Regions from separate parts of the Nocardiopsis mwathae genome, predicted to be linked through region 3. Evidence: riboswitches for the same ligand, from Rfam matches in the RefSeq annotation. Region 3 holds a riboswitch; each other region holds the start of a gene.
What was found. Region 3 has a riboswitch for cobalamin ahead of metE (5-methyltetrahydropteroyltriglutamate--homocysteine S-methyltransferase). Riboswitches for the same ligand answer to the same signal wherever they lie in the genome.
Positions count from the first base shown of each region.

Region 1: another riboswitch for cobalamin. It lies ahead of HNR23_RS23960 (ABC transporter substrate-binding protein); the one in region 3 lies ahead of metE (5-methyltetrahydropteroyltriglutamate--homocysteine S-methyltransferase).
Region 2: another riboswitch for cobalamin. It lies ahead of HNR23_RS04365 (energy-coupling factor ABC transporter permease); the one in region 3 lies ahead of metE (5-methyltetrahydropteroyltriglutamate--homocysteine S-methyltransferase).
Region 4: another riboswitch for cobalamin. It lies ahead of HNR23_RS14555 (putative cobaltochelatase); the one in region 3 lies ahead of metE (5-methyltetrahydropteroyltriglutamate--homocysteine S-methyltransferase).

Region 1 is NZ_JACHDS010000001.1:5,460,181-5,467,886, reverse strand. Features, by position in the region: gene HNR23_RS23985 (type III PLP-dependent enzyme) at 1-790, shown strand, start outside; gene HNR23_RS23980 (methyltransferase) at 839-1,576, shown strand; gene HNR23_RS23975 (saccharopine dehydrogenase NADP-binding domain-containing protein) at 1,690-3,165, shown strand; gene HNR23_RS23970 (ABC transporter ATP-binding protein) at 3,282-5,051, shown strand; gene HNR23_RS23965 (methyltransferase domain-containing protein) at 5,084-5,803, shown strand; cobalamin riboswitch at 5,930-6,119, shown strand; gene HNR23_RS23960 (ABC transporter substrate-binding protein) at 6,308-7,486, shown strand; gene HNR23_RS23955 (FecCD family ABC transporter permease) at 7,467-7,706, shown strand, end outside.
Region 2 is NZ_JACHDS010000001.1:1,091,024-1,098,729, forward strand. Features, by position in the region: gene miaB (tRNA (N6-isopentenyl adenosine(37)-C2)-methylthiotransferase MiaB) at 1-691, shown strand, start outside; gene HNR23_RS04340 (cytochrome P450) at 843-2,222, opposite strand; gene HNR23_RS04345 (cobalamin biosynthesis protein) at 2,713-3,156, shown strand; gene HNR23_RS04350 (energy-coupling factor ABC transporter ATP-binding protein) at 3,209-4,084, opposite strand; gene cbiQ (cobalt ECF transporter T component CbiQ) at 4,081-4,851, opposite strand; gene HNR23_RS04360 (energy-coupling factor ABC transporter substrate-binding protein) at 4,864-5,355, opposite strand; gene HNR23_RS04365 (energy-coupling factor ABC transporter permease) at 5,359-6,078, opposite strand; cobalamin riboswitch at 6,111-6,326, opposite strand; gene cobC (Rv2231c family pyridoxal phosphate-dependent protein CobC) at 6,532-7,587, shown strand.
Region 3 is NZ_JACHDS010000001.1:1,341,644-1,349,349, reverse strand. Features, by position in the region: gene metE (5-methyltetrahydropteroyltriglutamate--homocysteine S-methyltransferase) at 1-1,652, opposite strand, end outside; cobalamin riboswitch at 1,851-2,036, opposite strand; gene HNR23_RS05415 (polysaccharide deacetylase family protein) at 2,431-3,969, shown strand; gene HNR23_RS05410 (DUF6461 domain-containing protein) at 4,332-4,940, shown strand; gene HNR23_RS05405 (quinone-dependent dihydroorotate dehydrogenase) at 5,044-6,177, opposite strand; gene HNR23_RS05400 (PAC2 family protein) at 6,181-7,104, opposite strand; gene HNR23_RS05395 (ABC-ATPase domain-containing protein) at 7,339-7,706, opposite strand, start outside.
Region 4 is NZ_JACHDS010000001.1:3,375,512-3,383,217, reverse strand. Features, by position in the region: gene HNR23_RS14570 (protein kinase domain-containing protein) at 1-1,844, opposite strand, end outside; gene HNR23_RS14565 (DUF6504 family protein) at 2,168-2,437, shown strand; gene HNR23_RS14560 (LLM class F420-dependent oxidoreductase) at 2,465-3,484, opposite strand; cobalamin riboswitch at 3,671-3,800, shown strand; gene HNR23_RS14555 (putative cobaltochelatase) at 3,857-5,926, shown strand; gene cobO (cob(I)yrinic acid a,c-diamide adenosyltransferase) at 6,019-6,621, shown strand; gene HNR23_RS14545 (GNAT family N-acetyltransferase) at 6,985-7,581, opposite strand; gene HNR23_RS14540 (cobyrinate a,c-diamide synthase) at 7,578-7,706, opposite strand, start outside.

The DNA.
Region 1 (7,706 bases), 4.1 Mb from region 3:
GGGGAAGGTGGCCGACGCCGCACCGGGCGGACGGGTGCTCTGCCGCATCCGGGTCAGCAGCGACGGCGCCCGGTGGAGTCTGAGCGAGAAGTTCGGGTGCGGCCCTGCCCAGGCCGCCGACCTGCTGCGCACCGCGCGGTCCCGTGGTCTGCGCCCCTACGGGGTTGCGTTCCACATCGGCTCGCAGCAGCTCAAGCCCGCCCGGTGGAACGACGGCGTCGCCCTCGCGGCCCGCGTCTTCGCGGAGCTGGCCGACGACGGCATCGAACTGGAGGTCCTGAACCTGGGCGGCGGCCTCCCCGCGCACTACCGGGACTCGGTCCCGGCGCTGGAGAGCTACCGGGAGTCGATCGAGACCGCGCTCAGCCTCAACTTCCCCGGCGGACGGCGGCCGCGGCTCGCAGCGGAGCCCGGACGCTTCCTGGTGGCCGACGCCGGCCTGCTGCGCAGCGAGATCGTCCTGGTCGCGGACGCCGAGGAGCGCGACGGGCGGCGCTGGATCTACCTCGACATCGGACGGTTCGGCGGACTGGCGGAGACCGAGGGCGAAGCGATCCAGTACCGGCTGTCCGCCAGCCGCAGCAGCCGCACCGAGGAACCCGCGGTCATCGCCGGGCCGACCTGCGACAGCGCCGACGTGATCTACCGCGACGCGAACTACCTGCTGCCGACCGGGCTCACCGCGGGCGACTACATGGACATCCACAGCGCCGGTGCCTACACGTCCAGCTACGCCTCCGTGGGGTTCAACGGATTCTCCCCACCCGACACCTACTGCATCGGGGCCTGACCGCCCCGACGACCCACCCCCCCCCCCCCGACAGAAAGGCATCAGGACGTGAGCAACTCGACGGAGACCGCCCTGCAGGGCGCCTCCGAATCGGTCCGGGAGATCGTCCGCGGCGAAGTGGACGAGCTGATCGCGAGCGTCGACGAGTACGACGACGTCGAGGTCGTCAAGGTCAACGGCGAGTGCTGGATCCTCCTGAAGGGTGTGTACGACCCGCAGGAAGACCCCGGCGCCGGGCTCTACCCGGGATGGGTCCCCTTCCCGAAGGGCGGTGAATTCCTGGAGATGGGCTGCGGCGTCGGCCTGGTCAGCGTCGCCGCGGCGCGCGCCGGGTGCCGCCGGGTCACCGCCCTGGACGTCGACCCCGAGGCGGTCCGCAACGTCGCGCTCAACGCCCACCTGCACGGGGTCCTGGAATCGGTGCGCGCGCAGCGCAGCGACCTGTTCTCCGCCCTGGGGCCCGACGAGCGGTTCGACACGATCTTCTGGAACCCGCCCTACCTGAACCCGCCGTCCGACCGCGCGGGCGGCGACGCCCACGCTGCCTTCTACGACCCCGACTACTCGATCATCCGGCGGTTCGTCGAATCCGCCCCCGCCCACCTGGCGCCCGGAGGGCGGATCCTCCTGGGCTTCGGCAGCGACGGCGATGTGGAGCTGCTGAAGCGCATCGCCGACAAGGCGGGTGCGCGGCTGGAGGTCGTGGCCGAGGCGGTCCGCGAGTACGAGACGAGTCGGCGCGGGGTGTCGATCTCCTACTGGCTCATCGAGGTCGCGACCGCCTGAACCGCCCCGTCCGCGGGGGCTCCGGCGGACACCCACCGGAGCCCCCGCACCCCCCGCGAACGATTCCGACGACCGATTCCGTCCGAGACTCTCTCCCCCCGAAAGGTGTCACGTTGAGCGAAGCCCAGAAGACGACGTTCGGCGGCCGGGTCCTGCTGTTGGGCTGCGGCTCGGTCTCGCAGTGCCTGCAGCCCCTGCTGCTGCGGCACATGGACATGGACTTCCACCGACTGACCGTCCTGGACATGGCCGACCTCCGCGCCGCGATCCCCGACACCCTGTCGGCCGGCGCCGACTACGTCCAGCACACTCTGACCCCGGACAACCTGGAGTCCACGCTCGCCCGGTATGTCGGCGCCGGCGACCTGCTGATCAACCTGACCTGGAACATCGAGGGCACGCAGATCGTGGAGTGGTGCCACGACAACGGGGTGCTCTACGTCGACACCGCCCTGGAGTCGTGGGAGTCCGCGGCGGACCTGCTGCACCTGCGGCCGAGCGAGCGGACGCTGTACGCCGCGCACATGGAGATGCGCGAGCTCCGCGACTCCTGGGACACGCCCGGCCCCACGGCGGTCATCGAGCACGGGGCCAACCCGGGGCTGGTGAGCCACTGGACCAAGGTGGCACTCGAAGACATCACCCAGGAGATCCTGAAGTCGAACGGGGCCGACGCCGCCGCGCGGCTGCCCGCCGACCGCCGCGAGCGGTTGGAGACCTCGTTGGCCGAAGGTGACTACGCGCGGCTCGCGATGGAGACGGGTGTCAAGGTCATCCACATTTCCGAGCGCGACACCCAGATCAGCGAACGGCCCAAGGAGGTCGGCGAGTTCGTCAACACCTGGTCGGTCAAGGGCCTGTTCGAGGAGGGCATCGGCCCCGCCGAGCTGGGGTGGGGAACGCACGAGCTGAACCTGCCGGATCTCGCCCACGTCCACGAGTACGGGCCGCGCAACCAGATCTGCCTGGCCAAGCCCGGCAGCAGCACGTGGGTCAAGTCGTGGGTGCCGCTGGGCGGCCCCATCCGCGGCATGATGATCCAGCACGGCGAGGCGTTCACGATCAGCGACCACCTGACGGTGCAGGAGGACGGCGTCCCCGTCTACCGGCCCACCGTGCACTACGCCTACCTGCCCACCGACGCCGCGATCGCGTCCCTGCACGAGTACGAGATGCAGGGCTACCGGTTGCAGCAGCGGCACCGGATCATGAACGACGACATCGTCAGCGGCCGGGACGAGCTGGGCGTGCTCCTCCTCGGACACGACCTCAACGGCTGGTGGACCGGCTCCCAGCTGAGCATCGACGAGACGCGGCGGCTGGTGCCGCACCAGAACGCGACCACGCTGCAGGTGGCGGCGTCACTGCTCGGGGCGATCGCGTGGGTCATCCGCAACCCCGAGCGGGGCCTGTGCGTCCCGGACGACCTGGACCACCACGAGGTCCTCGCCGTGGCCGACCCCTATCTCGGCGAGCGGGTGTCCGTCCCGACCGGCTGGAAGCCCACCGACGCCGCGAACCCCTTCGCCGGGTTCGACGGAGCGGCCCACCACGACGATCCGTGGCAACTGCGGAACTTCCTGGTCTGACGGCGTCGCCGACGGCGCGTCCGGCCCGGTGCCGGACGCGCCCGCCGATGGGCGGCGCCGCTCTCCGACGCAGGAACACCGAAAACAACGACAATCGACAGAATCTGTGATGAGAGATGAATACGCACTCCCCGGACACCCTGCCGCGCATTCTGTGGCGATGGATATCCCCGTATAAGCGCCCCCTGTCCGGAGTGCTGATCCTCGGCCTCGGTGCGCAGGTGGCCGGGCTCGCCCAGCCGCTGGCCACCAAGGCCATCTTCGACAGGCTGGCCGAAGACGCCGGCCTGTTCCTGCCCATCGCCGCCCTGCTCGCCCTCGCGCTGGCAGGCCTGACCTTCAACTACTTCGGGGAGTACGCCAGCGGCCGCCTCAGCGAGCGGGCCACACGCGACCTGAGGGGCGCGGTGATGCGGCGCATCCTCGCCGCCCGCGTGGGGGCCGTCGAGTCCCACCCCCGCGGCGACCTGCTGTCGCGCACCAGCTCCGACATGCGGCTGGTCCAGCAGACGGCGATCCCCGCCCTGGTCGACATGCTGGTGGTGCCCCTCACGGTGCTCGCCGGCATCGCCCTGATGGTCATGATCGACCCGATGCTGGCGTTCGTCGTGCTGGCGGTGCTCGGGGTCGCGACCGTCGCCCAGTACTTCCTCTTCCAGCAGATCGAGACCTACACCGGGATCGCGCAGGAGCACCTGGGGCGTACGACCGGCGTCGTCAGCCGGATCCTGCTCGCCCTGCGCACGGTGAAGGCGGCCCGTACCGAGGGCCGCGAGGCGGCCGAGTTCGACCGGCACTCCGGCGCGGCGTTCCGCGCGGGGGTGCGGGTGGCCCGCCGCCAAGCCCTCACCGACACCACGACGTACGCCGCCGTCGACCTTACGTTCCTCGTCGTGCTCGCCGTGGGCGCGCTCCGGCTCGCCACCGGCGACATCGGCATCGGCGACCTGGTGGCGATCCTGCTGTACGTCATCATCATCCAAGAGCCCCTGGAATCGCTGGTGGGATCGCTCACCGAGCTCGCCACCGGGATGGCGGCGCTGCGGCGGGTCACCGAACTGCAGCACCTCCCCCTGGAGGAAGAACCGGCCACACAGCCCGCCTCCCCTCCGGTGACCTCGGAGAACGGGCACGGTGGGCCGACAGGTTCAGCGGAACGCTCGATCGAACTATCCGGGGTGGCCCTGGCACACGGCGACCGCCGGGTGCTACGGGGCGTCACCATGCGGGCCACCCCCGGGCTGACCGCGCTCGTCGGCCCCTCGGGAGCTGGCAAGACCACCACGCTCAGCCTCATCCAGCGCTTCATGGACCCCGACGCCGGAGAGATCCGGCTGAACGGCGCCGACATCCACCGGATGGACCTGTCCAGCCTGCGCAGGCGCATCAGCTACGTGCAGCAGGAGGCCCCGCTGCTCGGCGAGACGATCGGCGACGCGGTGTGCTACGGCGTCGACGACCCCGATGAGCGGCGCATGTGGCAGGTCCTGGACTGGGTCGGCATGGCGGAATGGGTCCGCGAACAGCCCGACGGCCTGGAGACGCCGGTCGGCGAGGGGGCCACCCGCATCTCCGGCGGGCAGCGGCAGCGGCTCGCCGTGGCCCGCGCACTGCTCCAGGACTGCGAAGCCGTCCTGCTGGACGAGGCGACCTCGCAGCTCGACCCGCCCAACGAGCAGCGGCTCGTCGACTCGCTGGTCCGGCACAACCGCGACCGCATCATCATCGCCATCACCCACCGGCCGTCGCTGGCGGTCCACGCCGACCAGGTCGTCATGTTCGACGACGGCGTGGTCGCCACCTCCGGCAGCCACGGGGAACTGCTGGAGGACCCCGCCTACCGCGACCTCATCAGCAGCGCCAACCCCCGGCCCGGAACGCCCTGACCCGCACCACAACCCCTGTCCAAGGAGTGATCATGCTGTCCGACCGGTACAAACAGGCCGTACTGAGCGAGGTCGCCGAGTACATCGACGAGTTGTACTCCGACGAGCGCCCGAAGGAGTTCAAGCTTCTGGGCCTGCGCTGGACCCTGTTGCACGGCGTCTACGACCCGAGCACGGACCCGGCCGCCTGGATGGACGTGAAGAAGACGCCGTACCCCGTCGGGGGGCGGTTCCTCGAAATGGGCTGCGGCGCGGGCATGGCGTCGGTCTACGGCGCCCTGCAGGGCTGTGCCGAGGTCGTCGCCGCCGACATCGCCCCCGAGGCGCTGGAGAACACCCGCGTCAACGCCGAGCGCCACGGGGTCGCCGACCGTGTCCGCACCGTCCAGAGCGACGTGTTCTCCGGGATCGACGCCACCGAGCGCTTCGACGCGATCTACTGGGGGTCGCCGTTCATCGAACCGCCCGACGAGTACGGCCCCGACGAGGCGCACCCCGCCTACTTCGACAACGGGTACGCCAGCCACCGCCGCTTCCTACGCGAGGCCCGCCACTACCTGGCCCCCGGCGGCCGCCTGTTCCTGGGCTTCGGCACCGAGGGCAACTGGGACCTTCTGGAACGCATCGCCGCCGAGTCCGGCCTGCGCACCTCGGTGGTCGCCAGCACCTCGTATGTGGAGGAGGACGAGGACGACGACACCGTCGTCCACGAGTACGGCGCCTGGCTGGTGGAGTTCCTCCCCGCCGACTAGCCGCCTCCGCCCCCGCGACGAGAAGCGCCCCACCGCCCCCGGGTGCCCGCATTCGGGCCCCGGGGGCGGCCTCGCGGCAGAGCCGGTGGTGAGCAGGGAAGACATCTGTGACCTTCCCGTTCGGGACGGGGTTGGTTAGCCTTTGGTCTGTCGACCGATCGCGACGGGATCCAGGAAGCCGGTGGGAGTCCGGCACGGTCCCGCCACTGTGACCGGGGAGCGACCTCCGTCGACGACCACGGCTGGAAGGGGGCCGGAAGGTCGGGGGGAGCGGTGATCCGGGAGTCAGGAGACTGACCTGTCGCGAACACGATCCACGGGGCGCGGACCCCAGGAGGCGTGCAGGGGGCCTGTCGCGTCGGCGGCGGGCCCGTCCGGGGTTCGGCGCGTGGTGCCCGGGGTGTGATCGGCCGTGTCCGGCCGGCCTGCCGCGGGCGGGCGTTCCCGTCCCGGGTGCAGGGTCTTCTGCAGGTCTGCGGCCGCAGATCTGAGAGGACCCCCCGGATGCCCGACCGTGCCGCGCCAGCACGACCCGACTCCCCCCGACCCCGGCAGTACGGACGACCCGACGCGCTTGCCGCCCCCGCCGTCCCGCGCCGCAGAGTGCTGCTGGGCGGTGTGCTGGCCGCGGTCGCCTCCCCCCTCTTCACCGCAGGGTGCGGGCGGGCCGAGCCCACCGGCGGCGCCGACGGGCGCACGGTCACCGACCTCGCGGGCGAGGACGTCGCGCTCTCCGGGCCGGTGGAGCGGGTCGTGACGATCCCCCTGCCCGCCGCGTCCATGGTGGTGGCGGTCAACGGCGGCCCGGACGTGCTGGTCGGCATGAACTCCGCGTCGCGCACCGCCATCGAGGACAGCTACCTCGGCGAGGTCTACCCCGAGCTGCTCGACGTGTCCACGGACGTGGCCGGCGCCGAGTTCGCCCCGAACATCGAGAGCGTCATGGCGCTGGAGCCGGACGTGGTGATCCAGTGGGGCGACCGAGGCCCCGGCCTCGTCGACCCCCTGCGCGACACCGGAATCCCGGTCGCGCAGCTCACCTACGGCACCCAGGAGGACCTGGAGGGCGCCATCACCCTCTACGGGGAGCTGCTCGGTAAGGAGGAGCGCTCCGGGCAGATGGTGGACACGATGCACGAACGGCTGCGGCGGCTCGGGGAGGAGCTGCCCGAACCCGGCGAGCGCCCCTCGGTCCTGTACGTGCGCGGCGCCGACGACAGCCTCGAAGCCGGCGCCGGGGCCTCCTACAACCACTTCGTCATCGACCTCGTCGGCGGCCGCAACCCCGCCGCCGACCTCGACACCGAGTGGGCCACGATCGACGTCGAGCAGCTGCTGGAGTGGGACCCCGACATCCTCCTCGTCGGCAACTTCGGCCCGGCCACACCGGACGCCGTGTACGACGACCCCGCCCTGGCGAGCCTGAGCGCCGTGCGCGAGCGCCGCGTCTACAAGGTGCCGCTGGGCGGCTACCGGTGGGACCCACCCAGCCAGGAGTCCCCGCTGATGTGGTCATGGCTGGCCGGGCTGGTGCACGACAGCGGGGCTCCGGGCCTGCGCCAGGAGGTCGTCGACACCTACGCGTTCCTCTACGGCGCCGAGCCCACCGACGCCCAGCTCGACACCATCCTCAACGCGGAGGCCAACTCCGGATCGCGCGGATATGACGAGTTCGGCCGCTGAGCGCGGCGCCGCCGCGACCGACGAGGACGGCGGGGGCGGACGCGCTCACGACCGGCCCGCGGCCGACGGCACCGGCACGCACGGGGATACGGCTTCGCCGACCGCCGCCCGGCACCGCGGCGTGGTGCTCGGCCTGGTGGTCCTGGTGCTGCTGGTCGGCGTCGTCGCCCTCGGCGTCGGCCGCTACAGCGTCGGCGTCGACCAGGTCGTGCGGATCCTC
Region 2 (7,706 bases), 250 kb from region 3:
CGGGTCGAGCCGCGTGCTCAAGGCCATGCGCCGCTCCTACCGCCAGGAGCGCTTCCTCGACATCGTGCGCCGGGTCCGGGAGAAGATGCCCGAGGCCGCGATCACCACCGACATCATCGTGGGCTTCCCCGGCGAGACCGAGGAGGACTTCGCCGAGACCCTGCACGTGGTGCGCGAGGCGCGGTTCGCCGCTGCGTTCACCTTCCAGTACTCCAAGCGGCCGGGGACGCCCGCGGCCGAGATGGACGGGCAGGTGCCCAAGGCGGTCGTGCAGGAGCGCTACGAACGCCTCATCGAGCTGCAGGAGTCCATCTCCATCGAGGAGAACCGCGGGCTCGTCGGCCGCGAGGTCGAGGTGCTGGTGGCCGAGGGAGAAGGCCGCAAGGACGGCGACCGGCGCCGCCTGTCCGGGCGCGCGCCCGACAACCGGCTCGTGCACTTCTCACTGGACGAGGGCGCTGAGGTACCGCGCCCCGGCGACCTGGCCACCGTCGAGGTCACCTACGCGGCGCCGCACCATCTGGTCGCCGACTCCGGGGTGCGCGCCCTGCGCCGTACCCGCGCCGGCGACGCCTGGGCCGCGCGCAACGGCGGGGAGCAGGAGCAGGCGCCGGGCGTGCTGCTGGGCATGCCCAAGGTCGGCGTCCCCGCCCCGCAGGCCGCCGCGGCCGGCGGCTGCTGCGACGCCTGACGCCCAGGGGCCCCGGGAGTCGGCGCGCTCCCGGGGCCCTTCGGGGCGCCTCCCGGCATCGGACGGTGGCCGGGAGGGTGGCCGGGAGGGTGGCCTTCCTCCGAGTGGGGGCGGTGCCGCCCAAGGTCCCGCCCCCACCCTTCGGCGCCGGTCATCGGGGGGCGGCGAGCCCCGCACCGGTCCGGCGCGCTTCCGGGGTCATGGGAAGCGGCCCGGGGCCCAGCGTCGCGGCCACGTGCGTGGTGACCGTCGTGCCGGGAGCATGGCGCAGCCGCCACCGCGACCCGATGATGGCGAGCGCGAGGACGCCCTCGGTCATGGCGAAGTTGTCGGCGAGGCACTTGCGGCGGCCCGCCCCGAAGGGGATCATCGCCCCGCGCGGGTGGGTGCGCATGCGCTCGGGCAGCCACCGGTCCGGGTCGAAGGTGTCGGGGTCGGCGAACACCTCCGGGTCGCGGTGCACCACGTAGGGGCTGTACATCAGCGTGCTGCCGGCCGGGACCGGGTGGCCGCCCAGCTCGGCGTCGGTCGGTGCGGTGCGGCTGACCAGCCAGACCGGCGGGTAGAGGCGCAGGGCCTCGGTGAACACGCGCCGGGTGAACGGGAGCCGGTTGAGGTCGTCGTTGGCCGGGGCGCGGCCGTCGAGGACCCCGTCGAGCTCATCGTGCATCCGCCGCTCGATCTCGGGGTGCTCGGCGAGCAGGTGGAAGGTCCATGCCAGGGACGAGGCGGTGGTCTCGACCCCGCCCGAGAACAGGTTCAGGACGTTGTCGTGGATCTCCTGGTCGGTCAGGCCCTCACCGTCCTCGTTGCGGGCCGACAGCATCATCGACAGCGCGTCGCCGTGGTCGACACCGGAACGCCGGTAGTCCTCGATGATCTTGTCGACCAAGCCGTGCAGGCGGGCGAGCGCGTCGTCGAACTCCGCCCGCTCCGCGGCGGGGAGCTGCTCGACCATCTCCTCGGGCGCGGTCATCCGCAGGTAGACGCCGCGCAGGATGATGGGCAGGCAGTGGTGGACCTCGGCGACCGCGTCCGGGCCGCCGCCGGTGGAGAACATCGTGCGCGCGGTGACACCGGTGGTCAGCGCCTGCATCGCGGCGGTGATGCCGATGCTCCGGCCCTCCGTCCACGACTCGGTGACCTTCACGGCCTCCTCACGCATCACCTCGACGTACTCGGCGATACGGCGCACATGCATGGAGGGCTGCACGAGCGGGCGCTGCCGCCGGTGGATCGCGTCCTCCGAGGAGGCCAGCCCGTTGCCGAAGAAGGCCCGGGACTTCTCGAAGATGGGGCCGCCTTTGTCGAACGTCCGGGTGTCGCGCAGCATGTCCTGGATGAGCTCGGTGTGTCGGACCAGGTAGACCGGTGTCTCACCGAGGCGGAACTCGACCAGGTCGCCGCAGGGCGCCAACGAGGTGATGAATTCCAGCGGCCTTTTCTGGAACTCCATCGCGTGGCCGATCTGCGGCAGTCCCCCCGGTGCGGTGCCGAGTCGGAATTCGGAGCGGGTCGGTGTGGGCGGCATGGTGTTTCCCTCGTGAATGTCGCGGGCGCCGGCATGGCTGTCGGCCGCAGGCAGGGAGAAAAGGGTGGGAATGCCCCGGCCGGGTTCATCGGCGCCCCGGTGGATGTCCGTCGATACCCCACTCGGCCGCGCTGGAGGCGCGGATCCCCCCGTGGGAACCGCAGGCGGTGCGGTTCGATGCCGGTGCGTGGCGCTGATCGAACGGAAAGCCGATTCGGCGTCATCGGTCGGTCGTGCTCGTTCGGCGTGCTTCAATGAAATGTCGCGTCGTCGACGTCACCTGATTCTGGAATCCGCCGATCCGGGTTCGCAAGGGATCTTCGCCGATTGGCACCCTTTCTCCCGCGCTAAGGGGGAGGACGGACATCGCGTTAAGGGGGTGTGCGTTTTCCCCGCGGAGGGGTGCCCGCGCCCTTGACAGCCCGTCGGCCGCATGAGCCGCACCGTCGGGTGGGCGCCCCGGCCCACCGCGGCCGGAGGGAGAGACCGCATGAGCGACACCGGGTCCTCGGCCGGCGGCCCTGCGCCCTGCCTGGTCGTGGGCGTCGGCGCGGTGCGCGGCGTCAGTGCCGCGGAGGTCGGAGGCCTCATCGACCGGATCCTCGCCGAGGCGGGACTGGCCCCGGAGTCGGTTCGCGCGCTGGCCACCGTCGACCGCAAGGCCGACGAGGAGGGTATCCTGCGCGCCGCCGCCGAGCGCGGCTGGCCGGTGGTCACCTACCCGGCCGCCGAACTGGCCGGCGTGGACGTGCCCCATCCCAGCGAGGCGGTGCGGGCCCGGGCCGGCACTCCGAGTGTCGCCGAGGCCGCCGCACTGCGCGCCGCCGCCGACGTCGGCTGCTGCGCCGGGCTGGCCGCGGCCAAGCGGAAGACCGCCAACGCCACCGCCGCCGTCGCCCGCTCGCACCCCCGCACGCCCCGACACGACCGTTGATCTCGGGGCCGCCGACCGGATACCGGCGAGAATTCGGTCGACGGCCCCGAGATCAACGGTCGTGGGGGAGGAGGGCCGTGACCTCTTCCGGGGTGCCGGGGTCGGGGGCGCCGACGGGAAGGAGGCCGGCGGTGCGCAGGGCGCGGCCGACGGCCGGGCCCCAGGCCGGGCGCAGCCGGGCGGCGGCCAGGAGGGCGGTGTCGTCGAGGACCTCGCGGACCGGCCCCGAGCCGAGCAGGCCGCGGTCGATGACCAGGGCGCGGTCGGCCCACCGGTAGGCCAGGTCGACCTCATGCGTGGAGACCACCAGGGTGGTGCCCGCGGCGCGCAGCCCTTCCAGGGTGGCCAGCATCGCCTCCACCCCGGCCGGGTCGAGGCCGGCGGTGGGTTCGTCGAGGACGAGGACCGAGGGCCGCATCGCGACCGCCCCGGCCAGGACCACGCGCTTGCGCTGACCGTAGGAGAGCAGGTGAGTGGGCTGGTCGGCGAGGGCGGTGATGTCCAGCGCGTGCAGTGCCCGGTCCACGCGTTCGCGCACCGCCTCGGCGTCCAGCCCCTGGTTGAGCGGGCCGAACGACACGTCCTGGCGCACGCTCGCGGAGAACAGCTGGTCGTCGGGGTCCTGGAAGACGAGCTGCACCCGGCGGCGCAGGCCGCCGATGCCGCGCCGGCTCTGCGGGACCCCGGTGCCGTCCAGCAGGATCTGCCCGGACCGCGGGCGCAGGCTCCCCGACAGAAGGCGCAGCAGCGTGGTCTTGCCGCCGCCGTTGGGGCCGAGCACGGCCAGCACCTCGCCCGGCCGGACCTCCACGGTGAGCCCGGTGAACACGGGTTCGGCGTCGTCGTAGCCGAAGGTCAGGTCGCGTCCGGCAAGGACGGCGGGCGCGGTGTCGCGGACACCGCCGGGGGGCAGGTCGATCGAGGTCACAGCCAGGCTCCGAGGACGAGGGTCGACGTCGCGACGAGAACGGGGACGGCGGCGGCCGCGAGGACGGCCCGCGGGCGCAGCGGCAGGTCGTCGACGAGCACGGTCAGCTCGCCGGTGTACCCGCGGCATTCCAGACCCCGCTGCATGCGCTGGGCCCGGTCGTAGGAGCGGATGAACAGGGCGGCGCCCAGGGAGCCGACCGAGCGGATCCACGCCCGGCGGCTCGCGTATCCCAGCCGTCCCGCCTGCCCGGTGCCGATGCGGCGGGCGGTGTCGAGCGTCACGAACAGCATCCGGTAGATGAGGGCGACCATCTCGACCAGTGCGGTGGGCAGCCCGATGCGGGTGAGCCGGGGCAGGAGGTCGGCGAGCGGGGTGGTGAACGCGAACAGCAGCTGGCACATCAGGGCCGCGGTGGCGCGGGCGACGATCTCGGCGGCGCGGGCGAGGCCGTCGGGGTCCCACGCCACCGGCCCCAGGGCGGGGCCGGTGGCCGCTCCGTCGGGTGCGCCCACGCTGAACAGCAGCGCCACCGACCCGGTGAGGACGAACAGCAGTGGCGCCCAGGCCGCGCGCGCGAACGCGCGCGGGTCCACCCCCGCCGGGCCGAACGCGACGGCGAGCGCGGCCGCCGCCGTGATCACCGCCCCCGGCCAGGCGGGGAGCACCAGCGCGCACAGCAGCAGCCCGCCGAAAAGGGTGCCCTTGACGGCGGGGTGCACGTCCCGCCAGGGGCTGCGGTAGGCGGCGGCGTCGATGGCCAGCATCGCGGGCGCCGCTCAGTCGCGGGCGGGGGCGGTGCCGTCCGGGGCGTCCCCGTGCGGGGACGCGTCCGTGGCGTCGGGGTCCCGGGGAGCCCCGGTGGTCCCGGCGGCCGAGGCGGCTGCCGACGGTGCCGGGGCCTGTTCCCGGCGCATACGGGAGCGCGTGTGCACGACACCGAAGTAGTAGCCGATGATGCCCGCGCCGATCGCGGCCTGCACCGCGAAGATGCCCGACTCGACCTCGGCCGAGGGGGCCTCGAACAAGGGGTCGAGCCACGGCTCGTAGGCCGGTGCGATCTCCTCGACGGCCTCCTCGCCCTGTTCGTCGGCGCCGGGGAAGGGTTCGTCGAGGTGGTCGCCCGCGCCGGTCACCAGTGGAAGCGCCGCGATCACCGCGATGACGGCCACCATGGCCCAGGTGATCCACGCCCGGGGGCGCGGGCCGCCGTCCCGGCGGGGGTCGGTGCCCTGGTCCGGCCGGGGCTGCTGCGGCTGTGCCGGTGTCATCGTTCAGGCCTTCTTTCGCTCGGTCGGGGCACCGGCGGTCGCCGCGGAGCGCAGCACGCCGAGTCGCAGCAGCTCGCTGCGGCTGGCACTGATGAGCAGCCGCACGATGACCACGGTCATCAGGCCCTCGATGACCGCGAGCGGGATCTGGGTGACGGAGAAGATGGTGCCGAACTTGATGAACGCGCCCAGGACGCCGGCCTGGGCGTCGGGGAAGGCCAGTGCCAGCTGCAGGCTCGTCACCGAGTAGGTGGCCAGGCTGGCCAGGCAGGCCGCGAAGAACACCGACAGCCCCAGCGAGGTGTTCTCGGTGAGTGCCCGGGTGAGCCCGCGTACCAGCCGGAACACACCGTAGGCGACCCACGGGCCGACGATGGCGAGCGAGAAGACGTTGGCGCCGAGCGTGGTCAGCCCGCCGTGGGCGAGGAGTAACGCCTGGAAGAGCAGGGTGATCGTGCCGAGTGCGGCCATGACGGGTGGTCGGAAGAGGACCGCGCCGAGACCCGTCCCGGCCGGGTGCGAGCTGCTGCCCGTGACGGACGGGATCTTCAGGGCGGACAGCACGAAGCAGAAGGCGCCGGCGGCGCCGAGGAGCAGCTTGGACTCGGGGTTGGTGCGGATCGTCGTCGTCAGCGCGCGGACGCCGTGGATGACGAACGGCGCTGAGACCGCGGTCCAGGCCACGGCGTGGACGGGCGGGAGGAAACCTTCGGCGATATGCATCTGTAGGGGACCAATCTCCAACACCTCGTGGACGGTCGTCGTATGCCGTGGCCGGTCTCCTGGCTGCGGGTCGACGCCCGTCGCCGGCCTTCCCAGGAGAGCGTCCGCGTACGGATGCCCTCCCAGTGGCCGTCACCGCCCGCTCCGCCGGAGGCAGGGGACGGGGCCCCGGGCTTCCCGTTCACAGTGGCGAGGGCCGCGCCGGTTTCGCACCGGACTTCCCGAACACCACGGCTCCCTGAAGGTAATGCCCTGGTCGTGCGCTTTGCAATAGCCAAAGATTCGCAATAGGTGCAGATGGGGCGACCGAAATCCCGACCCGGTGCGCGCTTCGGCCGCTCCGCAACGGTGCGGCCGGGCCGAGGGGGCGGGAAGCGCGGGTGTAGGGTGCGCTGTCGTCCGGTGCGGCGCGGGAACGGGAATTCGGCGAGGTGGTTTCTGGTGCGGGACACGGTGGGACGGTCTGCGGGCGCAGGCGCGCCCCCGTCGACCGCGGCCGAGGCGGACCTGCGGCACCACGGCGACGCCGAGACCGGCCCCGGGCTGCTCGACTTCGCGGTCAACGTGCGGACCGGGACGCCCCCGCCGTGGCTGGCCGAGCGGATCCGCGCGTCCGTCGCCGACCTGGCGGCCTACCCCGACCCCTCCGCGGCGCGCCGCGCCGTGGCCCGGCGCCACCGGCGCGATCCGGCCGAGGTGCTGCTCACCGCCGGGGCGGCCGAGGCGTTCGTGCTGCTCGCGCGGGTGCTCAGGCCGCGCCGTGCGGTCGTGGTGCACCCCCAGTTCACCGAGCCCGAGGCGGCCCTGCGCGCGGCCGGCCACCGGGTCGAGAGGGTCGTCCTCGCGCCCGACTTCACCCTCGACCCGCAGCGCGTCCCCGAGGACGCCGATCTGGTCATGGTCGGCAACCCCACCAACCCCACCTCGGTCCTGCACCCGGCCGCCGCCCTGGAGCGCCTGGCCCGCCCCCGGCGGGTCCTCGTCGTCGACGAGGCGTTCGCCGACTGCGTGCCGGGCGAACCCGAATCGCTGGCCGCGCGCGCCGGGGTCCCCGGCCTCGCCGTGGTCCGCAGCCTCACCAAGACCTGGGGCCTGGCCGGGCTCCGAGCCGGGTACCTGCTCGCCGACCCCGGGCTCGTCGCCCGGCTGGCCGAGGCGCAGCCGCTGTGGTCGGTGTCGACCCCCGCCCTCGTGGCGGCCGAGGCCTGCAGCACCCCGGAGGCGGTGGCCGAGGCCGACGCGTGGGCGGAGCGGCTGGCGGCCGACCGGGCCGCGCTCGCCGCGGACCTGGCCGCCCTGGGCCTGCACGTCACCCCGAACGCCGCGGCGTCGTTCCTCCTGGTCAGGGCGGAGAAGGGCGAGGAACTGCGGGCCGGGTTGCGAAACCGCGGCATCGCACTGCGGCGCGGCGACACTTTCCCCGGTCTCGGGCCGAACTGGTTGCGCGTCGCCGTCCGCGAGCGGGATACCGCTCTGCGGATGACCCGGGTTCTGGCACAGTTGCTGTAGCCGAGTCGGAGGTGAAAAGCGTCGTGTGTCCGGGTGCCCGCCGCCGGGCGGGCGTACGGCGGCGCACGGGTGCGCCCGGGGGATCACGTCAGGTCTCGGCGTCGGTGACAAGGGGGAGA
Region 3 (7,706 bases):
GGCTTGTCGGTGCGCGACTGGGCGTAGGTGATCCAGTCGACGGTCATCGCCTCGGGCCGGGAGACGTCGCCGTAGAGGATCGGCGGGCGCACGCACCGCGAACCGTAGGACTGCACCCACCCCTTCTGGGTGGTGACGAAGCCGTCGAGGCGCTCGGCGAAGTACTGCACCATGTCGTTGCGCTCGGGTTCGCCGTGCACGAGGATGTCCAGGCCGATGTCCTCCTGCAGCTTGATGACCCGGTCGATCTCGGCGCGCATCCGCCGGGTGTACTCCGCGTCGTCGATGCGCCCGGCGCGGTGGTCGGCCCGCGCCTTTCGCACATCAGGGGTCTGCGGGAACGAACCGATGGTGGTGGTCTGCAGCGGCGGCTCGTCGGCCTGGGCCGCACCGCGGCGGTCGTGGCCGTTGCGGACGGCGCTGTCGCCCAGTGCGTCCAGGCGGGCACGCACCCGGGGGTTGACGAACGCCGCTGTGTCCGGTGCCGAGGTGCGCGCCCGTTCCAGCTCGGCGGCGATGCCCCCGTCTCCGGCCGAGAGCGCCCGGCCGAGCAGCACGACCTCGTCCACCTTCTGCCGGGCGAAGGCCAGGCGCTCGCGGATCACCGGGTCCAGGTCGGTCTCGGCGTCCAGGTCGATGGGGACGTGCAGCAGGGAGCAGGAGGTGCCGACGACGACGCGGTCGGCCAGGCCCAGCAGCGAGCCCAGGGTGGACAGCGCCTTGGGGAGGTCGGCGCGCCAGACGTTGCGCCCGTCGACGACGCCGGCCACCAGGGTCTTGCCGCCCAGACCGGAGACGGCGGCGACCTCGTCCACCGACTCCGGGCCGGCGACCAGGTCCAGGCCGATACGCTCCACGCCGGTGCGCTTGAGGACGTCGAGCGCAGCGGTTCCGATGGACCCGAAGTAGGTGGCGACGAAGAGCTCCGGACGGTCGGTGAGCTCACCGAGCCGGGTGTAGGCCCGCTCCAGCGCGACGGGTTCGGCGCGGCCGTCGTCGGTCGCCAGGATCGGCTCGTCCAGCTGCACCTGGTGCGCTCCTGCGGCGGCCAGGCGGGCGAGGAGTTCGGCGTAGCAGCCCAGCAGGTCGTCGAGCAGGTCCAGCGGCCGCCAGCCCTCCGGAGCGTCGGCGGCGGGCTTGGCCAGCATCAGGAAGGTGAGCGGGCCGACGATGACCGGATGCGTCCGGATGCCCAGCCCCTTGGCCTGGGTGAACTCCGAGAGTGGTTTGGCGGGGTCGGCCAGGCGCGGCCGCCGGCCGGGGGCGAGTTCGGGGACCAGGTAGTGGTAGTTCGTGTCGAACCACTTGGTCATCTCCAGGGGGGCGACGTCGTCGGCGCCCCGGGCCATGGCGAAGTAGCGCCGCAGCTCGGCCTCGCGGCCCTCCCCGGCGAAGGCCGGGGTGCGGAACCGCTCGGGCACGAGGTCGAAGAGGACCGCGGTGTCGAGCATGTGGTCGTAGTAGGAGAAGGTGTTGGCGGGGATCTCCGCCACCCCGGCGTCGCGCAGCGTCTCCCAGACGCCGCGGCGCAGTCGGGCGGCGACGGCGTCCAGTTCGGAGACGGTGGTGCGTCCCCTCCAGTAGGCCTCACTCGCGCGCTTGAGCTCGCGGTCCGGGCCGATGCGGGGGTAGCCGAGCACGGTCGTCGTCATCGGACACCACCGCCGCGGAACGGGGTTCGGATAGTCATCTGGCTCTGTCTCTCCCTCGTCGAACAGCCGTCGGCGGTCCGGCCGTACCGTTCGGGGGAGCAGCGCGGGAGCACGGGTGCACGCGTGGCGCCCGCCGCCCTCGGCCCTCCCTCGGGGCACGTGGACCTACCGCGGACGCGGGCGCGTCCGCGGGCGGAGGGCAGGTATTCGGACTCGTGGGCATGCGCACCGGATGTCCGGTACGCGACCTACCGGCCGCCGCTTCCCAGGCGTTTCGGCCCAGTGCTGTTGACGGCTGTCGTTCCCACTCACCGCTGCGGGGCAGTCCCGGATTCGCACCGGGTTCCCTCTTACGACACGCCCGGCGGATGCCATGCGTGTACCGACCGCGGCTGCCAGTATAGGGACGCGCCCGCGGGCGCTTGAGTCCGACATGCCACCATCCGCCCGAATCATCCCTCTTGCTGGGGTTTTGCGTTCCGGTCAGCGGGTGTTGACGCTCTTATTGCCTGTCAGCACAGCGGGCGGCCCCTCTGCCGTTCTAAGCTCGTTGCGTGGGCCCGGTTCCACCTCCGGAACTCCCCCAGGCGAAGGCGATCCGGACCCCTGCTCGACCGAGATTTCGGGTCTGAAGAACTCCCCAAAAATGCGAAAGACGTTCCTTCCCTTGCAGACAGATCCAGGCGGCTCCCACACGCCGTTCACCACGCCCCATTCGCCCGCGCCGACCGCGGCCGGTCGGCGCACCCCACGCCTGCCTCGGGTCTTCGCCCCGCTCGTGGTCGCACTCGCGACCGCCCTGGCGCTCGGCGCCTGTACCTCGCCCGATGCCGAACGACGGTCGGATCAGCCCGAGCGCGCCAAGGCCACCGGTGAGGCCGACGAGCTCACCGTCGTCGATCTCGACAACGTCCCGGACGTCACCGAGGAGAAGAAGGAGACCGAGGAGAACGGTGTCACGGCGTCGCTGAGCTACCCCAAGGTCCCCAACGCCGACCCGCTCGCCAAGCGGCTCGACGAGATCACCGACCGGGAGCGGGACGACTTCCTCGGGGCCGTCCCCAAGGCCGAGTCCATCAAGATCGGGTGGAACCTGAGCGTCGCCGGCGACGACGTCATGGCCGTGCGGCTGACCCAGGACGAGAAGGACGACGAGGGCGAGCGCACCGCCTGGGCCACCTACTGGTACGACACGGCGACCGGGACCACCGCCTACTCCACCGAACTGCTGGCAGGGCAGCAGGAGCTGGAGACCCTGGACGGGCTGGTGAAGAAGGCCCTGAAGGAGAACGACGGCGACAAGGTGGACACCTCCCACCTCTACCCGATCCTGCGCTCCTATGACTCGATGGGCTTCAACCCCGATGGGGACCTCGTCGTGGAGTTCGACGAGGGCCAGGTCGCTCCGGTGAAGTCCGGCCGGGTCTCGGCGGTCGTCGCGAAGGCGGACGTCGAGCCGCTGCTGTCGGACTTCGGGAGGAAGGCGCAGACCGCGGCCGTCGTCGTCACCCCCGACTACCGGATCGAGGAGGAGCCGGCGGCCCCCAAGGACGGGTCGAAGGCGGGGGTCCCGGGAGTGTTCGCGACGCGAGACGATGATGTCGACTGCTCCGACCCGGAATCCAAGTGCATCGCACTGACGTTCGACGACGGTCCGGGCGAGCGCACCCCCGAACTTCTCGACACCCTGGCGAAGTACGACGCCAAGGCCACCTTCTTCCTCACCGGCGGGCCGGTGCGGGAGCACGCGGCCACCGTGCGGCGCGAGTACGCCGAGGGGCACGAGCTCGCCAACCACACCGTGCACCACCCCGACCTCACCCGGCAGGCCGAGGTGCGAATCCGCGCGGAGCTGAGCACCGTCAACGACCTGGTCCGGCGCGAGACCGGGTTCGACCTGGAGCTGATGCGGCCGCCGTACGGTGCGACCGACGACAAGGTCGCCAAGATCGCCAAGGAGCAGGGGCTCGCGGAGATCATCTGGAGCGTCGACACCAACGACTGGAAGGACCGCGACTCCTCCGTCGTGGCCAAGCGCGCGGTCAAGGGTGCGAAGCCGGGGTCGATCATCCTGATGCACGACATCCACGGCACGACCATCGACGCCGTCCCCTCCATCCTCAAGCAGCTGGATGAGAAGGGGTACCGGATGGTCACGGTGTCCCAGCTGCTCGGCGACACCGAGCCGGGCGAGTCCTACTTCAACGGCCACCCCGAGGAGAAGAAGGACGACACGGACGGCAAGGACGACGGTACATCCGCTTCGTCGGATGAGAAGTCGGACAAGAAGGACGACAAGAAGGACGACAAGGACTGACCGGGGCGCTACCGTCGCCCCCCGACGCGGCGCGCCCCGCGAACGGCCGGTGCGCGCCGCGTCTCATGGGAAACACGTGTCCCCCGGTACCGGCCACCCGCTACCCGGGCGTAGTGTGGTAGGCCGTGGACGTCGGCCGACAGCGTGGCGCTACCGCCACGGCATTCCGACGGCGGCCCGATAGCCTCCGCGGTTTCGGCGCGGGAGGTACCCGTCGCCGTCATCTCCCAATCCCACAGCGGTGTCCTGAAGTGGCCCGCTTAACCCCCCTCACCCGGGGAAAGCGTCAATTGGGCGCACTTCCCCTTCAAGGCGGGAGATCCCCGCTTGAAAAGGCCCAAGAACGCAGAAGGGAAAGGCCGATGGCCGTCGCGTGTCCAGGTGACTACGCCTGGCTGCGAGAGACGCAGCCGGATCTGGCCGAGGCGTACTGCCTCTCCTATGTCCGGGGACTGACCAAGGCCGAGGCGCTGGGGCGGCTCGGCGTGGCGGAGCGGCGCCTGCGCTGCCTACCGATCGCCGAGGCCGTCGAGGCCGGACTGAGCGCCGAGGGGACCCCTCCGCTCACGGTGCACGCCCTGTCCGTCCAGGGGTGGACGGTCATCGTGGAGCCCACCGGGTGCCGCGCCACCCGGCCCGAGTGCTACCGGCAGCTGTCCGCCGAGACCGAGCTGGTGTCGGTACGCGTCCTGATCGATCAGGTCTGCGAGTTCCGCTGGGTCGTCGACGGCGTGCTGCAGACCTTCTTCGACGCCGCCACCCCGTCGGTCCGCCGGGGCACCCGCCCCGACGCGCTGGCCGACCAGATGCAGGCGGTCGGGCTGACCGACGACGCCGAACCGGCCGACCCGGGGGCCGCCCTGCTGGCGCTCGCCGACCGCGTCACCGGTGTCCGGCTCCGTCCCGAATACCTGGACGGTCCGCTGCTCGGCGCCGAACTCGACGCCCCCGCACCGCTCACCCGGGCCTGACCCACCCCGGACGCCTTGCCCGGCCACGAACGAGGGCGCCCCGACCGGAACTCCACTCCCGTGCGGGGCGCCCTCGCCGCTCGGACCGGCCGGGGCCTGAGCGTCAGCCGTACACGTCGTCGTCGGTGATACCGGCGTCCACCCCCACCGCGTCGGCGACCGAGGCGTACCCGGCGGCACGGGCGAGCCGCGCCAGGCCCTTGTGGATCCTGCGCGGCCACAGCGGGCCGCCGTAGATGAGGCCGGTGTAGCCCTGGACCAGGGTGGCCCCGGCGCGGATCCGCTCCCAGGCGTCCTGAGGGGTCTCGATCCCGCCCACGCTGATGAGGACCAGGCGGTCGCCCACGCGGGCTCGCAGCCGCTTCAGCACCTCCAGGGAGCGCCACTTCAGCGGCGCACCGGACAGGCCGCCGGCACCGGCCGCCTCCACCTGCCCGGGATCGGTGCGCAGGCCCTCACGGAAGATGGTGGTGTTGGTCGCGATGATGCCGTCGAGCCCCAGGTCCAGCGCGAGGTCGGCGACGGCGTCGATGTCCTCGTCGGCGAGGTCGGGCGCGATCTTGACCAGCAGCGGCAGCGCCCGGTGGCCTTCGGCGTCCAGTGTGGCGCGCACCTCGGTGAGCAGTGGGCGAAGCCGCTCCACGGTCTGCAGGTCGCGCAGGCCCGGGGTGTTCGGGGAGCTGACGTTGACGACCATGTAGTCGGCGAAGTCGGCGAGCCGCCGCGCGCTGGTGGTGTAGTCCTCCACGGCCTCGGACTCCGGCACGACCTTGGTCTTGCCGATGTTGATGCCGACGACGGGCTCCGGGCGCACGCCCCTCCCCCGGCTCCGCTCCCGCAGCCGGTCGGCGACGACGACCGACCCCTGGTTGTTGAAGCCCATCCGGTTCACGATGGCGCGGTCCTCGACCAGCCGGAACAGCCGCGGGGCCGGGTTCCCGGGCTGCGGGTGCGCGGTCACCGTGCCGACCTCGACGTGCCCGAAGCCGAGCGCGGTGAGCCCGTCGATACCCTCGGCGTTCTTGTCGAACCCGGCGGCCAGCCCCAGCGGGCCGGGGAACTCGCGGCCGAGCGCGGTCACGGCCAGCTCCGGGTCACGCGGGCCGAGCACCCTGCGCATGGCGTCGGCGGCGCCCGGGACGGCGGCGACGCCGCGCAGCGCGGCGAAGCTCAGCCGGTGGACGGCCTCGGCGTCGGTGTGCCGCAGCACGGCGTGAAAGAGCATCTGGTACAGCAAGGGTCAACCTTCCGAGCCACGCTCGCGCTCGGCGAGGTAGCGTTCGAGTTCCGCGCCGAGTTCGTCGGCCGTGGGCAGGGCGGATTCGTCACCGGCCAGCAGGGCGTCGCTGCGCTCGTCGGAGGCCTGGCGCGCCGTCATGATGTCGTCGTACTGGCGCTCCAGGTTGCTCACCACGCGCTGGACCTCCTCGGAGGCGGCCACCTGCTCCTCGATCTCGGCGTCGGTGCCGTCGGCGCTCTCCTCCAGGCTGCGCACGGGCAGCGCCAGGCCGGTGGCACCGGCCACGTAGCCGAGGGCGGCGATCGCGGCGCGCGGGTACTCCGACTGGGCCAGGTAGCTGGGCACGTGGACGCCGAAGCCGATCACGTCATGACCGGCCTCGCCGAGCCGGTACTCCAGGAGGGCGACGGCGCTGGAGGGCACCTCGACCCGGCCGATCCAGGGGGTGTGCGCGGCCACCAGCTCGGGGCGGGTGGCGTGCGCGGTGACGGTGGCCGGGCGGGTGTGCGGCACCGCCATGGGGATGCCGTGCATGCCCACGGTCAAGCTCACCTGGAAGTGGTCGACGAGGCTGCGCACCGCGGCGGTGAAGGCCTCCCATTCGCGGTCCGGCTCCAGGCCGTGGAGCAGGAGGAAGGGCGTGCCCTCGTCGTCGTGCATGAGGTAGAGGTCGAGTTTGGGCTCGGCGTAGTCGGTGTAGGCGTTCTCGACGAAGGTCATCTGCGGGCGCCGGGATCGGTAGTCCAGCAGCCGGTCGATGTCGAAGGTCGCGACGACCTCGGCGGAGTACGCGTCGAAGAGCGCGCTCACGGCCTGCTTTCCGGTCGACCCCGCGTCCACGAACCCGTCGAGGACGACGAGCATGACGGCTCCGCGGATGTCGAAGCCGGGACGCAGCTCGTAGAGGTCAGCGTGGTCACGCACGTGGGCAGGTCTCCATTCGCGAGTGAGCAGGGGCCGCCGGGCGGTGCCCGCGGGCGGGCCCGGCGTAGGGAGGAGCGGTCCCCGCGCGGCGGCCGACGGGTCGACGTACCAGGATAGCGACGCGGGGCGGCGGTCCCTGCCGGGGCCGTGGCGTGCGGGCGCTCCGTGGGTCCCTATTCGTAGCGAACACGGCCCGGCCGCGGCGCATTCCGGCACCGCGGCGGGTTCCCCGCCTCAGCCGCGGCCGACAGGGCGCTCCAGGCGGGCGACGCGCAGCGTCCGCAACCGGTTGAGCGCGGCGGCGACCTCGAATCGGCGGGGCCGGGCGTAGTCACCGGCGTAGCCGCGGCCGAGCGCGGTCACGCCGCCGGACGCGAGCCGCTCGTCGAGGGCGTCGAGAGCCTGGGCCAGGGTGCGCCCGGTATCGAGGAGTCCGTCTTCGGCGAGCAGGCGCATCGCCAGGCCCACGCCGATGACCTGGCCGGGGTCGACGAGCTGGGCGAGGCCGCGGACGTCGATGTCGTGTTCGCCGAAGGTGAGCACGTCCATGTCGCGGCGCTTGAGGCGGGCGCGGCCGCGGGCGGTCGCGTCGACCGAGCGCG
Region 4 (7,706 bases), 2.0 Mb from region 3:
CGGGTCTCGTCGTCCTTGTTGAAGAAGCAGTACACCTCCATCTCCCCGTAGTCGGGACCGCTCTGCACCGTGGTGTCGACGCTGACGGCGAGCTGCTCGGGGTAGTCGCCCTCGAAGGCGGATCCGGCCCGGGTGACCGTGTCGTCGCGGGTGGCGCGCAGCGCGTAGCGGCCGTCGTCGGTGTAACCGCGGTTGTGTTCGCGTGCGTCGAAGGGGTCGTCGGAGTCATCGGCCGACCAGCCGGAGTTCGGATCGGCGAACTCGTCGGTGTAGATGTTGGTCCCCGACGGGAACTCCGGGCCGCTCAACAGGTAGGACCCGACGATGCCGGAGGCCAGCAGCAGGACCACCGCGCCGACGCCCCCGCCGATCATCATCAGCTTCTTCCGCCCGCCCCCGGGCGCGGGGGCGGCCGCCGGGTCGGGCCCCGACGGCGGTCGGCCCGGGCCGCCGTGCGCACCGGGTCCGCCGGGCGCCATCGGGGTGTGGGACGGCTGGCCGTAGGGCGGAGACGGAGCGCCGGGGTACGGAAAGGCCCCCGGCTGCGGGGCGGCGCCCATCGGCGGCTGCCCGCCCGGCTGCGGCGGGCCGCCGTAGGGGGACTGCTGCGGCCCCGAGGGCGGGCCGTAGGGCGGGGGCGCTCCGAACGCCGGGCCGGGCGGCGGGCCCGTGACCGGTGCTCCGGACGGCGGCGGGCCGTAGGAGGGCTGCTGCGGGCCGGAGGGGACCCGGTCCTGGGCGGAGGGGTGCGGCGCCGACGGATAGGCGGAGGGCTGCCGGTCGGCCTCGGGCGGCATGGCGTGGGTGGTCTGGTCGGCCGGGTTCACCGCGTCCGTGGGAGTGGCCGCACCGGCCTCGCGCATCGCCGCGGTCGGGGCGGATTCCGCCGCCGTGCCCGCGGCCGCACCGGCGGCGGCCCCCGCCAAGCCCGCCGCCGCTGCGGCGTCCGACCGCGGTGTGGACGGCGGAGTCCACGAGCGCTCCACGGTCCGGTCCACGACGGACTCGGTGGGGTTCTCCTGCCCGACCAGGCGGTTGAGCAGCTGCTGGGCGGTGGGCCGGTTCTTCGGGTCCTTGTCGAGCGCCCGGCGCACCAGCTCGTCCAGGCTCGGATCGAGGCCGTCCAGGTTCGGCGGCGCCGAGCTGATGAGATGCAGCACGGCCGGGACGCTCTGGGCGTCGAAGGGGGTCGTGCCGGTTCCGGCGAAGGCGATCAGACAGCCCCAGGAGAAGATGTCGGAGGCCGGGGTGATCTCCCCGCCCATGACGAGCTCGGGCGCGAGGTAGGCGGGGGTGCCCATGAGCTGGCTGGAACGGGTGACCGAGCCGTCGTCGTCCATGGCGCGAGCGATGCCGAAGTCGATCACCTTCGGCCCCACGCTCGACAGCAGGACGTTGGCGGGCTTGAGGTCGCGGTGGATCACCCCTGCGCCGTGGATCGCGGTGAGCGCGGCCGCCACCCCCATGGCCAGGCTCTCCAGGGTTCCGCCCTGCATCGGCCCCTCGGCGTTGATCGCCTCGGACAGGTTGGGGCCCGGGACGTACTCGGAGACGATGTAGAGCGGGTCGCTGTCCAGTTCCGCGTCGATGACCCCGGCGGTGGAGAAGCGCGCGACCCGCCGTGCGGACCGGACCTCGCGGGCGAAGCGGCGGCGGAAGTCCTCGTCGTCGGTGAGGTCGGGGTGGATGAGCTTGACCGCGACGAAGCGGTCGGAGGCGTCCTTGGCGAGGTAGACGGTGCCCATGCCGCCGCGGCCGAGTCGTCCCACGATGCGGTAGTCCCCGAGCTCGTGGGGGTCGCCGGTTCGGAGGGGTTTGGCGCGCTCGTGCTCGTTCGACGTCACAGTTGTGGTTTTCCTTTGTGGCTCACGGGGGTTCGCGCCTCACAGCGTACCGACGACGGCCGGACACCGCGCGGGTGCGGTCGCCGGGTGACCTCGTACCGGGTGCAGGGGATGCCGCACGTGCCAGGCACGTGCGGACACGTACGTCTCGCCATGATTCCCGAACACGTTGCGGACACGCGAACACACTTTGCGCTTCCGGGCGGCGGCCCATCCGGCTATGATTAGAACACCTGTTCGAACGTGAACCTGCTCTTCCCCGCGGGTCGACGGCCTTCGCGCGCCGCGGACGCGGGCGCGCACGCGATGAGGGGAGTGGCCCGGTGGCACGTGTCTACGGTGTTCGGATCTCGGTGGTCGATCGGGAGGGCCGCCCGCAGCGCTTCACCTGGGACGGGCGGATCTACACGGTCCGACGGATCATCGACCACTGGGTCACCCTGCGTACCGACTGGACCCCCGCCGCCCACGACCGCCTGCCCCAGCGCACGTTCTGGCGCGTCGAAGCCGGCGCGGACCGCGCCCCGGGCGTCTACGAACTCCGCCACGACTCCACCACCGGCGAATGGCTACTGGCCCGCGTGTGGGACTGAGGTCGTCGAGGGCCGATCCCGGCTCGGTCACCCCAGGACCAGGTCGCGGAAGGCGCGGAGAGTGGGTTCGTCGCGGACGCCGGCGGCGAGGAGGGTGGTGACGGGGCTGTCGCGCCAGGCCCCGAGGCGTTCGGCGATGCGCGGAAGCGGGCCGACCAGGGAGAGGCCGTCGGCCAGGTCGTCGGGGACGGCATCGACCGCCTCCTCACGGCGCCCGGCCAGGAAGAGCTCCTGCACCCGGTGGGCTGCCTCGGCGAAGCCCATGCGCACGAACACGTTGAGGTGGAAGTTCTCATCCCGGGCGCCCATGCCGCCGATGTAGAAGGCGATCGGCGCCTTGGCCGCGCGCAGCGCCGCGGCGGTGTCCTCGTGCGGGATCACCGCGACCGTGCAGGCGATGTCGAAGCCGTCGGGGGCGCCGGCGAGCGCGTCGGCGTACACGTCGGGGCTGATCCGCGGGTGGTAGAAGAGGGGGGTCCAGCCGTCGGCGATCTCGGCGGCCAGCGCGACGTTCTTCGGTCCCTCGGCACCCAGGTAGACGGGGATGTGCGGGCGCAGCGGGTGGGTGATCGGCTTCAGCGGCTTGCCCAGCCCGGTCCCGCCCGGATAGGGGAGCGGGTAGTGCGGTCCCGGCGCGGTGACCGGTGCCTCGCGGCGCCAGACCCGGCGCATGATGTCCAGGTACTCGCGGGTCCGCTGCAGCGGGCGGGGGAACGGCTGCCCGTACCAGCCCTCCACCACCTGCGGGCCGGACACCCCGATGCCGAGCCGCAGGCGCCCACCGGACAGGTGGTCGAGGGTGAGCGCGTGCATGGCGGTGGCGACCGGGGTGCGCGCCGAGAGCTGCACGATCCCGGTGCCCAGGCCGATCCGTTCGGTCCGGGCTCCGTACCAGGCCAGCGGGGTGAAGGCGTCGGATCCGTAGGCTTCGGCGGTCCACACCGAGTCGTACCCGAGGGCCTCGGCGGCCCGTACGGTCGCGGTGGCGTCGTCGGGGCGGGCACCCCAGTACCCCACCGCGAGTCCCAGCTTCAGGTCCGTGGCCATGTGCGCTCCATCGGTCGCTCGGCGGGAAGCGGGTGCCTGGACCGCATGCTAGAACCGGTTTCAGCATCCGGATAGGCCGGTCGGCCCGAAAAGCCGACGCGGGAGTGTCCTCCGGCGGGCGTGTGCCATTCTGGTGGGCGGTGCCGACGTCGGCGGTGCGGCCCTACCGGGGTCCGCCGCCGCACGCAGGAACCCGGTGCGAATCCGGGGCGGTCCCGCCACTGTGACCAGGGAGCGGACCCGCGACCGTAGCCACTGCCGGACGACACCGGTGGGAAGGCGGCGGGGACGCGGCGATCTGGGAGCCAGGAGACTGCACGGCGCCGCGACCGACCCCTATGGGCGTGGACTCCCGAGGAAGGACTGACCCGCGTGAGCGCTCCGGCTCGCTACCCCTTCAGCGCGGTCGTCGGCATGGACGACCTGAAACTGGCGCTGCTGATCAACGCCGTCTCCCCGGCGGTCGGCGGTGTGCTGGTCCGAGGTGAGAAGGGCACCGCGAAATCCACCGTCGTGCGCGCCCTCGCCGCGCTCCTGCCCGACCTCGACATCGTCGACGGCTGCCGGTTCTCCTGCGACCCCGCCGCCGCGGACCCCCGGTGCCCCGACGGGCCCCACCCCCACGGCGCCGTCCCCGCCGAGCGCGCCGCACGCCTCGTGGAGCTGCCGGTCGGCGCGAGTGAGGACCGCCTGGTGGGCTCCTTGGACATCGAGCGCGCGCTCACCGAGGGTGTCAAAGCCTTCGAACCCGGCCTGCTCGCCGCCGCACACCGCGGCGTCCTCTATGTCGACGAGGTCAATCTGCTCCACGACCACCTCGTCGACCTCCTCCTGGACGCGGCGGCGATGGGTACCTCGCACGTCGAGCGCGAGGGCGTGTCGGTCGCGCACGCCGCACGGTTCCTTCTGGTCGGCACCATGAACCCGGAGGAGGGCGAGCTGCGCCCGCAGCTGCTGGACCGCTTCGGCCTCACGGTCGAGGTCGCCGCCACCCGCGACCCGGCCGAGCGGGCCGAGGTGGTGCGCCGCCGCCTCGCCTTCGAGACCGACCCCGGAGCCTTCGCCGCCGGATACTCCGGCGAGGACGCCGAACTCGCCGCGCACATCCGCGCCGCACGCAAGCGGCTGCCCGGGGTCGTCCTCTCCGACGCCGCGCTGCGCCAGGTCACCGCCGTGTGCGCGGCGTTCGAGGTCGACGGGCTGCGGGCGGACATCGTCACCGCCCGCGCGGCCATGGCCCTGGCCGCCTGGCGCGACCACATCGAGGTCACCTCCGACGACGTCCGCGACGCCGCCCGCCTGGCCCTGCCGCACCGGCGCCGCCGCGACCCCTTCGACGCCCCGGACCTCGACGAGGACCGCCTGCAGGATGCGCTCGACCAGGCGGGTGATGCGGACCCAAAAGCCGGTGAGGACGCCCCGGACGAGGACCCGGGGCGTCCCGACGACGGCGGCGCCGACCCCGGTCCGGGGGACGCCGAGGTGGACCGGGGGCAGCGGAACGGCGCCGAGGCCCCCGCGCCCGACGACGCCCCGCGCCAGGAACCGCAGGAGGAAGCCCCGCCTTCGTCTCCCCCGGATCCCCCTGCGGGAACGGAACACCCCACCGGCGACAGCACCGCCGAGGCGGGGGACACCTACCGGCCGCGGCTGTTCAGCGTCGCCGGGATCGGCCACGGCACCCCCGGCCGCCGCTCCCGCGCCGAAACCCCCTACGGCAGGACATCGGGCGCCCGCCCGCCCCGCGAGCGCGTCGGCGCGCTGCACCTGACCGGGACACTGCGGGCGGCCGCCCCGCACCAGCGGGCGCGCGGCCGCACCGGCCCCGGGCTGCTCCTCGACGGGTCCGACCTGCGAGAGGCCGTGCGCGAGGGGCGCGAAGGCAACCTCGTCCTGTTCTGCGTGGACGCCAGCGGCTCCATGGCGGCGCGGCAGCGCATGCGCGCAGTGAAGGGCGCGGTGCTCAGCCTGCTGCTCGACGCCTACCAGCGGCGCGACAAGGTCGGGCTGGTGACGTTCCGCGGCCGCGGCGCCGAACTCGACCTGCCGCCCACCTCCTCGGTCGAGGCGGGCGCGCGCCGCCTGCGCGAACTCCGGACGGGAGGGCGCACCCCGCTGGCCGCGGGGCTGCTGCGCGCGGCCGACGTCCTGCGCATCGAGCGCCTGCGCGACCCGCGGCGCCGCCCGCTGCTGGTCGTCGTCACCGACGGCCGGGCCACACACGGCGCACTCGACGACGCCCTGCGCGCCGGGGCATGGATCGGCGCCCAAGGGGTGGAGACCGTCGTCGTCGACTGCGAGTCGGGCGCGGTCCGGCTGGGGCTGGCCGGCCGTCTGGCCGCCGCCATGGGCGGGACCGCGGTCCGGCTGGAGGAACTGGGCGCCGATGCCCTGAGCGGACTGGTCCGGCACACCCGGCATACCCGGAACAGCGCGGCCTGAGCCGGAGGCCGGCGGTGGGCGAACGAGACGGCCACATCGACCGACATCCAGTGACAGCGATCGACCGACAGCGACAGACAAGGACTCCGCAGATGCCCCAGGGCAAACCCGCCTACGTCCCCGACGACGGGCTGACCACCCGCCAGCGGCGCAACCGGCCGCTGCTGATCGTGCACACCGGCCCCGGCAAGGGCAAGTCCACCGCCGCCTTCGGCCTGGCCACCCGCGGCTGGGCGCAGGGGTGGGACATCGGCGTCTTCCAGTTCGTGAAGTCCGCGAAGTGGCGGATCGGCGAGGAGAAGGCGCTGCGCGTCCTGGGGGAGACCTCCGAGGGCGGCACCGTCACCTGGAACAAGATGGGCGAGGGCTGGTCCTGGATCCAGCGCCCCGGGACCGAGGAGGACCACGCCGCCGACGCCGCCGAGGGCTGGAGCCAGATCAAGCGCGATCTGGCCGCCGAGACCTACCGGCTCTACGTGCTCGACGAGTTCACCTACCCGATGAAATGGGGGTGGGTGGACGTGGACGACGTCGTCGCGACCCTGCGGGACCGACCGGGCGACCAGCACGTCATCATCACCGGCCGCGACGCCGACCGGCGCATCCTGGACGCCGCCGACCTCGTCACCGAGATGACCAAGGTCAAACACCCGATGGACGCGGGCCAGAAGGGGCAGCGCGGCATCGAGTGGTGATGCCTGCGATCGGCCCCCGATTCCGTTGATCTCGGAGATGTCGGGGTAAAAATCGCCCCCGACACCCCGATATCCCCGAGATCAACGAAGGGGGAGAGCTGTCCGGTGCGGGGGCCGATCGGGGCGCTCCTCCCACCCTCTCCGTGGCCGCCCCTTGGTACGGAACCGGGACCGGCCGCAGGGGTCGGCCCCCGCCGCTGGCCCGGCCGTCCGCTCACCCGCACGGCGACCGCCTGCCCCAGGCTCCTGCCGTCCTCGTCGCTGCCGCTCGTCTCCACGGGACACCGTGCAGGGGAACGCTGACAAGGCCCCGGTGGACCCCGACCACCCTGACCCTGTCCGGACCTCGGCAGGCAAGCGGCGTCAGCGGGTTCCGTCCTCCGGGGGCTTCCCCAGGTCGGACGGGATCAGGCTGTAGAGGGCCAGGTCGGCACGGCCCTCGTGGAGGAGCATCGCGTTGCGTTCGATGCCCTCGAAGGCGAATCCCGACTTCTCCGCCACGCGGCGGGAGGCGGTGTTGGCGGTCGCGGCCCGCAGGACCACGCGCTCCAGGCCCTGGTCCAGCGCCCAGCGGGAGACCGCGGTCACGGCCTCCGCGGCGACGCCCGTGCCGCGCGACCACGGGGCCGTCCAGTACCCGACCTCGGTCGACCGGACCACCCACATCGTGCGCGTCAGCCCGACGGACCCGAGGAAGCGGCCCGTCCGGCGATCGGTGACAGCCCAGTTCTGCCCGTCGCCTCCGGCACGGGACTCCGGGGCACCGGTCAGGCACCACTCCTCGGCGTCGGCACGGGTGTAGGGCACCCCGGGCTCGGGGAGCGGCAGCCACGTCTGGATCAGGGGATCCCGCACCGCGGCGTAGACGTCGTCGATGTCGGCCTCGGTGAAGGCGCGCAGGGTCAGCCGCTCGGTCTTCAGGATGACGACCGGCATGGTCGAGGCGGTGGCGGCGCTCATCGGTCGGACCTGCCCTTCGTCTCGGCGAATCCGCGTACCGACCCGAGGAAACGGGCGGCCAGGGCGGGGGCGCCGGCCCAGTGCACATGGAGGTAGGAGGCGTTCAGGGTGGCACTCGCGAACCC